Regions from separate parts of the Telluria sp. AZSoR62 genome, predicted to be linked through region 2. Evidence: predicted binding sites of a transcription regulator. Region 2 holds the regulator's gene; the other holds the start of a gene.
What was found. The regulator sigma-54, encoded in region 2, starts transcription at its own class of promoters, with help from an activator protein. The targets are predictions, from matches to a motif close to TGGCANGNAANCTGCTTT.
Positions count from the first base shown of each region.

Region 1 (3,634 bases), on a different contig from region 2:
CTACAGCTGCGTCCTACAGCATGGACCACACATCGGTTAGCTATGTGTACGACCCGCGGGGCAAGCTAAGGCTTAAGTTCACTCACGCACAGAGCGCTGAAGCATGCGCAGCGGACCTGCGCAATATTCTGCGCTCGAGCTAAACAAAACAACAAAATAACATCACAATGAAATACGTCGTTCACCTGGCACTCGCCACCGCCTTTCTCCTGGATGGGAGCGCGCAAGGCCAGACCACGGTCGCCAATGCGTGGGTACGCGCAACCGTGCCGTATCAGAAGGCGACGGGCGCCTTCATGCAGCTGCGGTCCGCCAGTGGCAGCGCATTAGTCCACGTGGAGTCGCCCCTGACGCCCGATGTCGAGATCCACGAGATGGCAATGCAGGGAGACGTCATGCGGATGCGTCAGGTACCTGCCATCCGCCTGCCAGCCGGCGGGACGGTCGAGCTCAAGCCGGGCAGCTACCACGTTATGCTGCTGAACTTGCGCCAGCAGGTCAGGGCAGGAGACAGCGTACCACTGAGATTGGTGTTCGAAGGCCCGAACCGACGCAGGGAAACGGTCGAGATCCGGGCGGCAGTCCGTCCCCTCAATTCGGAGGCGATACCAGCCGCCTCCGGCGGATTGCCGAAATGAGCGTCTGCGGCCCAGTTCGGGCACTGGCGGTGCACGGACCGGGGATCCGGACTCAGGTGGAATCGCGCTCGCTGCGGCGGAGGAACAGCGGCGCCGGGTCGGCCGCGCTGCCCTGAATGGCGCTGTGCCATAGGCTGCGAAACTTGCTGGGTTCTGCCGCAACGATTTTCGACATTATAGGAGTAATGTCTTGCACTCAAAAAATGCCTACTTGGCAGACCCGCCTAGAGTAGAACGAGCTCCTTGCGCTCCGGTTCCTTGCCTACTGCAGGCCGTTTCAGACGCCCCATCGCAGCCGAATTGTGTATGCTTCAAAGAGCTCCGCGCCATTCTGCGCATGGCAGTTCTGAAAGAATCTATCGGCGAGAGGCGCATAAGGAGGTTTTCATGCAAGCGATTGATTTTATTGATGAGATACGGCCTGCAAAGCCGGGGAGACAGGTTCGATTCCTGTCCTCGCCTCCATTTTTACGGCCTCCTCCGAGGCTCGCGACAACACTCCGGCCTCGCGCTGTCAAGCGCCGAAAAAACCCGCCACGCAGGCGGGTTTTTCGTTTTGAACCTTACTGTTTCCGGTAGCGGCGAAGACTGCCGAGGCCAAGTGCACCAAGCGCGATCAGGGCCAGGCTTCCCGGCTCAGGTACGCCGTTAGGTTCGATGAACCTTGGGACCAGACGCCCGACATTGGAATACTGGGCTGGATTGAGATCCAGGTTGGCAGCCAGCAGGGGATCCACCGTCGCTTCGGTAGCCGAGCCGGCGTGGGTCCCCGAACTGGGATAGAAGCGGCAAGCTGGCGCGCAGAAATACACGGAACTGCTGTACACCGCGGAGTACGTGAATCCTCCTTGGCTGCTGCGCGAGAAATCGATGCGGAAGTCGGTGAACTGGTCGCCGCCGAAGGTGCTGCTCAGGCTGAAGTTGGTCGGCCCGTCATCGCGGAAATAGGTGGTCGCGCCGGTCAGTCGCGTCTCTCCCTCGCCACGCTGTTCGGCGGTCAAGGGCAGGTAGAACGCATTCGCCGTCGGCAGTCCGGCGAGTTCGACAGTGAGCCTGAAGTAGGCGACGGACTGGTCTTCCTCGCGCTGGACGACGTATCCGGAAACGGGACCACCGAGGTTGTACTGTATGTAGCCGGCAAACGCATCGAACGACACCAGGGAAGCGATAGCTGCGGCCAGGAGATGTTTGATCATGGATTTGTGCAGGTCAGGTTGGTAGTGCTTCAACTTCGATAGCAATCGCCGTGCCATCCAGTGATTACCTTATGCATTCAAGCACTTGACGTCCAGTTCCTCTCCCATCGGGGCCAGTTTGTCAAATTCCCCGACAGCCAGCCGCCGCTAGTTGAGCGGCGCCACCGCGACCTTGACCGACTTGTAGAAGACGCTGCTCCTGGCCTCGAAGCCGGAGTCGATGCCGAAGAAGACCCAGATAGTGCCGTCCTTGTCGCTTCGGACCACCAGCGGGGCGCTACTTGTCAGGGTCTTGGACTGGTACACCTGGGGCCCGCAATCGGCGACCGCGTTGGCCACGTTGCCCAGCACCTGGGAGGCCGGTCCGGGTGTGGCCTGGTTGCCGCGATCGATGTTGAGCACGTACTCGCCGCCGCTCAGCACGGTCTTCGGCTCCACCGGCGCCGCTCCTGCCACCACGTACACGCTCTCGCCGGGCGCGCCACCGACCCCGAAGCAACCCGCCGACTGGTTGGTCGCGATCTCGATCTCGAAGCTGAGCTTGTATTGGGTGGACGGCGCATAGCCGCCGAATCGCTTCTTGCTGTAGATGAACAGGTCGTCGCTGCGGTTGGTGCCGCCCGTGAAATACGCCGTTCCCGCCAGGGGAGCGGGCAGGGCGCGCAGCTCCCAGGCGACGTCGCCGGGGGCCGTGTCCTCGTGGTAGTCGGCGTAGCCGCCTTGCCAGCCGTCGAGGCCTTGCGCAAAGACCGTGGCGACCTGCGCCGGCGCCTGCGCCAGGTCGGCGCCGCCGCAGGCGGCCAGGATCGACGCGGACGCCATGGCGCCGCACAACAGGAGGAGTCTAGGGGTCATCGATTACTTGCCGAGCGTTGGGAGGGCTCAAGCGTAATCGAGGCGCCGGCCGGCAAATAGCGGGCATTTGTCGGCAATGTGTATGCAATGTTCTCCACCGCCGCATCTTGCGCCGGCGGCGCGCATGCCTACCCGGTGCTAGATATGCCGCTCCTTCGCATGCTTGTCGCACTCGGCGGCGCAGCGCTCGCAGGCGGCCTGGCAGTCGGCGCAGGTCTGGTGCATGGCGGCGTGCTCGGCGCACTTGGCGGCGCAGGCGCGGCAGATGTGGGCGCACAGGGCGCAGAAGTCGCCGTGGTGGTGCGAGCCGCGCGCCAGCACGTTCAGGGTCGCGGTGCAGATGTCGGCGCAGTCGAGGCTGATCAGGGCGCAGTCGTTCCTGCCCTCGCGTATGTCGGCGGCCGCGCAGGCCTGGCAGGCGCGCAGCGCGATCTCGCAGGCTTCGATGGCTGCCTGGATGTTGGCTTGTTCCGATCCGCCCATGGCAGGTCTCCTTGTTGGGTTGATAAGACACAGATCCTAGCCCAATGGTTTCTTGCCGAGCGTCCGATACCATCGTGCAATCACTCGCGGCCCAACGCTGGAAGCCATGCATGGTGAAATCCAGGCCGTTTTCCCCGGGCGGAGCAAGGCGCGGCATAATACGCTTCCCTGTTTGCCTGCCGCCTCCCATGAAGCTCCATTATCCGCGCCTGCCGCTCCCCCTGTTCCCCGCCCTGTTCGCGCTGTTGATGCTGGCCCTGTCCTGCATGCCGAAGGCGGCGCAGGCGCACGATCATTCCTACGGCACCCACGGCATGGCGCTGTTCGGCGACCGCGACGGGCTCTACCTGTCGCACCTGCCGCTGTTTCGCGCGCCGCACGGCCACCAGGTCGTGCTGAAGGTGCGCCTGGCCGATGCCCAGCTCGACCGCGCCCTGCGCGCGCAGCTCGACGGCAAGACCG
Region 1 is NZ_JBYTST010000002.1:531,129-534,762, reverse strand. Features, by position in the region: gene AC3XQU_RS05720 (SCO family protein) at 1-143, shown strand, start outside; gene AC3XQU_RS05715 (copper chaperone PCu(A)C) at 168-638, shown strand; gene AC3XQU_RS05710 (PEP-CTERM sorting domain-containing protein) at 1,202-1,834, opposite strand; gene AC3XQU_RS05705 (hypothetical protein) at 1,982-2,689, opposite strand; gene AC3XQU_RS05700 (four-helix bundle copper-binding protein) at 2,828-3,172, opposite strand; gene AC3XQU_RS05695 (hypothetical protein) at 3,361-3,634, shown strand, end outside.
Region 1: a site for sigma-54 is predicted at 1,873-1,890, ahead of AC3XQU_RS05710 (PEP-CTERM sorting domain-containing protein). Genes of this name have one in related genera too.

Region 2 (3,634 bases):
CAGGCCCAGGTATTGCCCCAGCTGGCCCGGCGCATGCGACAGGAAATGGCTGCCGCCGACATCCGGGAACAGGCCGATGTTCACTTCGGGCATGGCAACCTTGCTGCGTTCGGTGACAATGCGCAGGCCGCAACCAGGGCCGCCCTGGGCGATGCCCATGCCCCCGCCCATCACCACGCCGTCCATCAGCGCGATATACGGCTTCGGGTAGAAATGGATCAGGTGGTTCAGTGCGTATTCTTCGGTAAAGAAGTCTTCCAGCAGCGCGCTGCCGCCCATCGGCCCGACCTGGCCCTTTTCGTGGAAGAAGCGGATGTCGCCACCCGCGCACAAGGCCTTCTCGCTGGTGCTGCCGATGACGACCGCGTCGATGCCGGCGTCAGTTTGCCAGTCGCGCAGGATCGCGGTGAGCGCGCGCACCATGTCGAGCGAGAGGGAGTTCAGGGCTTGCGGCCGGTCGAGCGTAATGACGCCGGTGCGGTTGGCGACGCGGGTCAGGACGGTGTCGGTCATGGAGATGCTCTGTGATCGAAAAGACATGCATTCTACAGAACAAAAGCGTGAAATTGGAAGCGTGCAAACGTAACAGTAAAGGGAGCGCCCAGCAAAAAGGGCGTCCCCTCAGACGCCCCTGCTGTCATTGCTGCTGTGCGTATTTACGCGACGGCGGCTTCGCCGGTATCCGGCAGGCGCTTGTGCGCCACGTGATTATGGTTTTGCAGCATGGACTTGTGCTTGATGACCTGGCGGTCCAGCCTGTCCATCAGCATGTCGATCGCCGCGTACAGGTCTTGCGCGGCGCTGGCCACATGCAAAATTTTTCCTGATACTTGCAGGTTGATCTCGGCTTTCTGCCGTTTTTCTTTTTCGGTGAGATTATCGATGGCGAGGAACACGTGGGTGTCGATCACGTGGTCGAAATGGCGGGTAATGCGCTCGAGCTTATTCTGAACGTATTCACGAATTGCGGGAGTCACTTCAAGATGATGACCACTGATTGTGAGGTTCATACACACTCCTTTGAAATGTTGCCCTGCCGGCACCACAAGGTAGGTGGGACAGTGCTTTACAGAGACTTGCGGAGGCTGACGGGAGGGATCTTGAGGGCTTCGCGGTATTTGGCTACCGTCCGGCGCGCAATGACCATACCTTGTTCCCCGAGCATTTCCGCGATCTTGCTGTCGGATAAAGGGTTCTTAGGGTCTTCTGCTCCTGTCAATTGCGCAATCAGCGCGCGGATCGCCGTGGAAGATGCTTCTCCCCCCGCTTCGGTGGCGACGTGGCTTCCGAAGAAGTATTTCAGTTCAAACATGCCGTGGGGGGTCAACATGTATTTCTGCGTGGTTACACGGGAAATAGTGCTCTCGTGTAGGCCTAGTGTATCAGCAATCTCGCGCAGCACAAGCGGACGCATGGCAACCGCGCCGTGGCTGAAAAAGTTGCGCTGGCGCTCAACAATTGCCTCGGCTACGCGCAGGATCGTGTCGAAACGCTGGCGCATATTCTTGATCAGCCACTTGGCTTCCTGCAGCTGTGCGCCCATCTGGCTCTCGCTTTTTCCCTGCTTGAGCAGGTTGGCGTAAAGCGAGTTCACGCGCAGCTTCGGCATCACATCCGGGTTCAGCATGACCGACCAGCCGCTCTTGGCGCGGCGTACGATCACGTCCGGCACCACGTAGTCCGAGGCAGCGGACGCAAAGGCCGCGCCGGGATGCGGATTGCACTGGCGGATGACGGCCTGGACCTCGCGCAGGTCTTCGTCGTCGCAGTCCAGCGCCTTCTTGAGCTTGGTGTACTCGCGCTGGGCGAACCAGCTCAGGTAGCCTTCGACGATGCTCAAGGCCAGGCGCCGCGTCACCATCGGCACGCCCGGCATGCGACGGATCTGCAGCGCCAGGCATTCGGCCGCGCTGCGGGCGCCGCAGCCGACCGGGTCCAGGCTCTGCACCAGCGCCAGCGCGCAGCGCAGCTCGTCCATCTCGATCTCGAGTTCGGCGGGCAGGCGCGCGTGGATGTCGTCCAGCGGCTCCTCCAGGTAGCCGTTGTCGTCCAGCGCATCGATCACCAGTTCGGCCAGCGCGCGGTCGCGCACGCCGCAGCCGGTGGTGCGAACCTGCTCGGCCAGGTGCTCGCGCAGCGACACGCTGCACGCTTCCAGCTGCGGGCGGCCGTCTTCGTCGTCGCCGCTCCTCGCGCCGCCGCCCTCGCCGCCCCAGTCGCCGTCAGGCTCGCCGCGGTCGCGGTCGCCGTCCTCGAAGCCGTCGGCATCGGGCTTGGCGGCCTCGCCTTCGCCGCCTTCCTGTCCCGGCTGCGCGGCCGGGGCTTCGGCGCTGGAGGGGGCGCTGTTGATGGCGCCGTCGGCCAGCAGCCGCACCGAGTGGTCGAGCGGATCGTCGAGCCGTTCGAGCAGCGGGTTATCGGTCAGTATCTGCTCGAGCTCCTGGTGCAGTTCGAGCGTGGACAATTGCAGCAGCCGGATCGACTGCTGCAGTTGCGGCGTGAGCGCCAGGTGCTGCGACGTGCGGAGTTGCAGGGACTGTTTCATGGTCACATGCGGAAGTGTTCGCCGAGGTAGACGCGGCGCACCGACTCGTCGGCGATGATGTCGTCCGGACGGCCCGAGGCCAGCACCGCCCCCTGGTTGATGATGTAGGCGCGGTCGCAGATGCCGAGCGTCTCGCGCACGTTGTGGTCCGTGATCAGGACGCCGATGTTGCGCTCCTTCAGGAAGCGCACGATGCGCTGGATCTCGATCACCGCAATCGGGTCCACGCCGGCAAAGGGTTCGTCCAGCAGCACGAAGCGCGGATTGGTAGCGAGTGCGCGTGCGATCTCGACGCGGCGGCGCTCGCCGCCCGACAGCGACAGCGCCGGGTTCTCGCGCAGCTTCTCGATCTGCAGCTCGGCCAGCAGGGTGTCCAGGCGCCCGTTGATCTCGTCCTTCGACAAGGCCTTGCCCTCGTTGGTGCGCTGCAGTTCCAGCACGGCGCGGATATTCTCTTCCACCGTCAGCTTGCGGAACACCGAGGCTTCCTGCGGCAGGTAGGACAGGCCCAGCACCGCGCGGCGGTGGATCGGCAGGCTCGAGATGTCGGTGCCGTTGATGTCGATCGAGCCGGCGTCCGACGGCACCAGGCCGACGATCATGTAGAACGAGGTGGTCTTGCCGGCGCCGTTCGGGCCCAGCAGCCCCACCACTTCGCCGCAATCGACCTGCAGCGACACGTCGCGCACCACCAGCCGCTTGCCATAGCTCTTTTGCAGGCCCTTGACGACCAGGGTGCTGCAGCCTTCGCGCACGCTCTTCTCCACCACCGTCATTGCTTGCCGCCTTCTGCAGGCGCAGCGCGGCGCGGGGCGATGATCAGGGTGCCGCGCCCGCCGCCGACCTTGCTCTGGCCGCTGGCGTCGTTGCGCACCTGGGCGACTTCCTTGCGGTTGTCGTAGGAGATGAAGGGACCCTTGATTTCGTTGGCCAGGCGGCCGTTTTCCAGTTCGCGCACTTCGGCGGCGGTGAACAGCTTCACCAGTTCGGCGCGCTCGTCGTACTCGATGCGCTGGGCCTGGCCCTCGACCCACAGGTCCGGGCCGCCGTCGCGCTTCTGGCGGAAGGTGGCCAGCTTGCCGGGGGCCG
Region 2 is NZ_JBYTST010000006.1:203,516-207,149, forward strand. Features, by position in the region: gene AC3XQU_RS11810 (enoyl-CoA hydratase/isomerase family protein) at 1-513, opposite strand, end outside; gene hpf (ribosome hibernation-promoting factor, HPF/YfiA family) at 657-1,010, opposite strand; gene AC3XQU_RS11820 (RNA polymerase factor sigma-54) at 1,067-2,545, opposite strand; gene lptB (LPS export ABC transporter ATP-binding protein) at 2,548-3,321, opposite strand; gene lptA (lipopolysaccharide transport periplasmic protein LptA) at 3,318-3,634, opposite strand, start outside.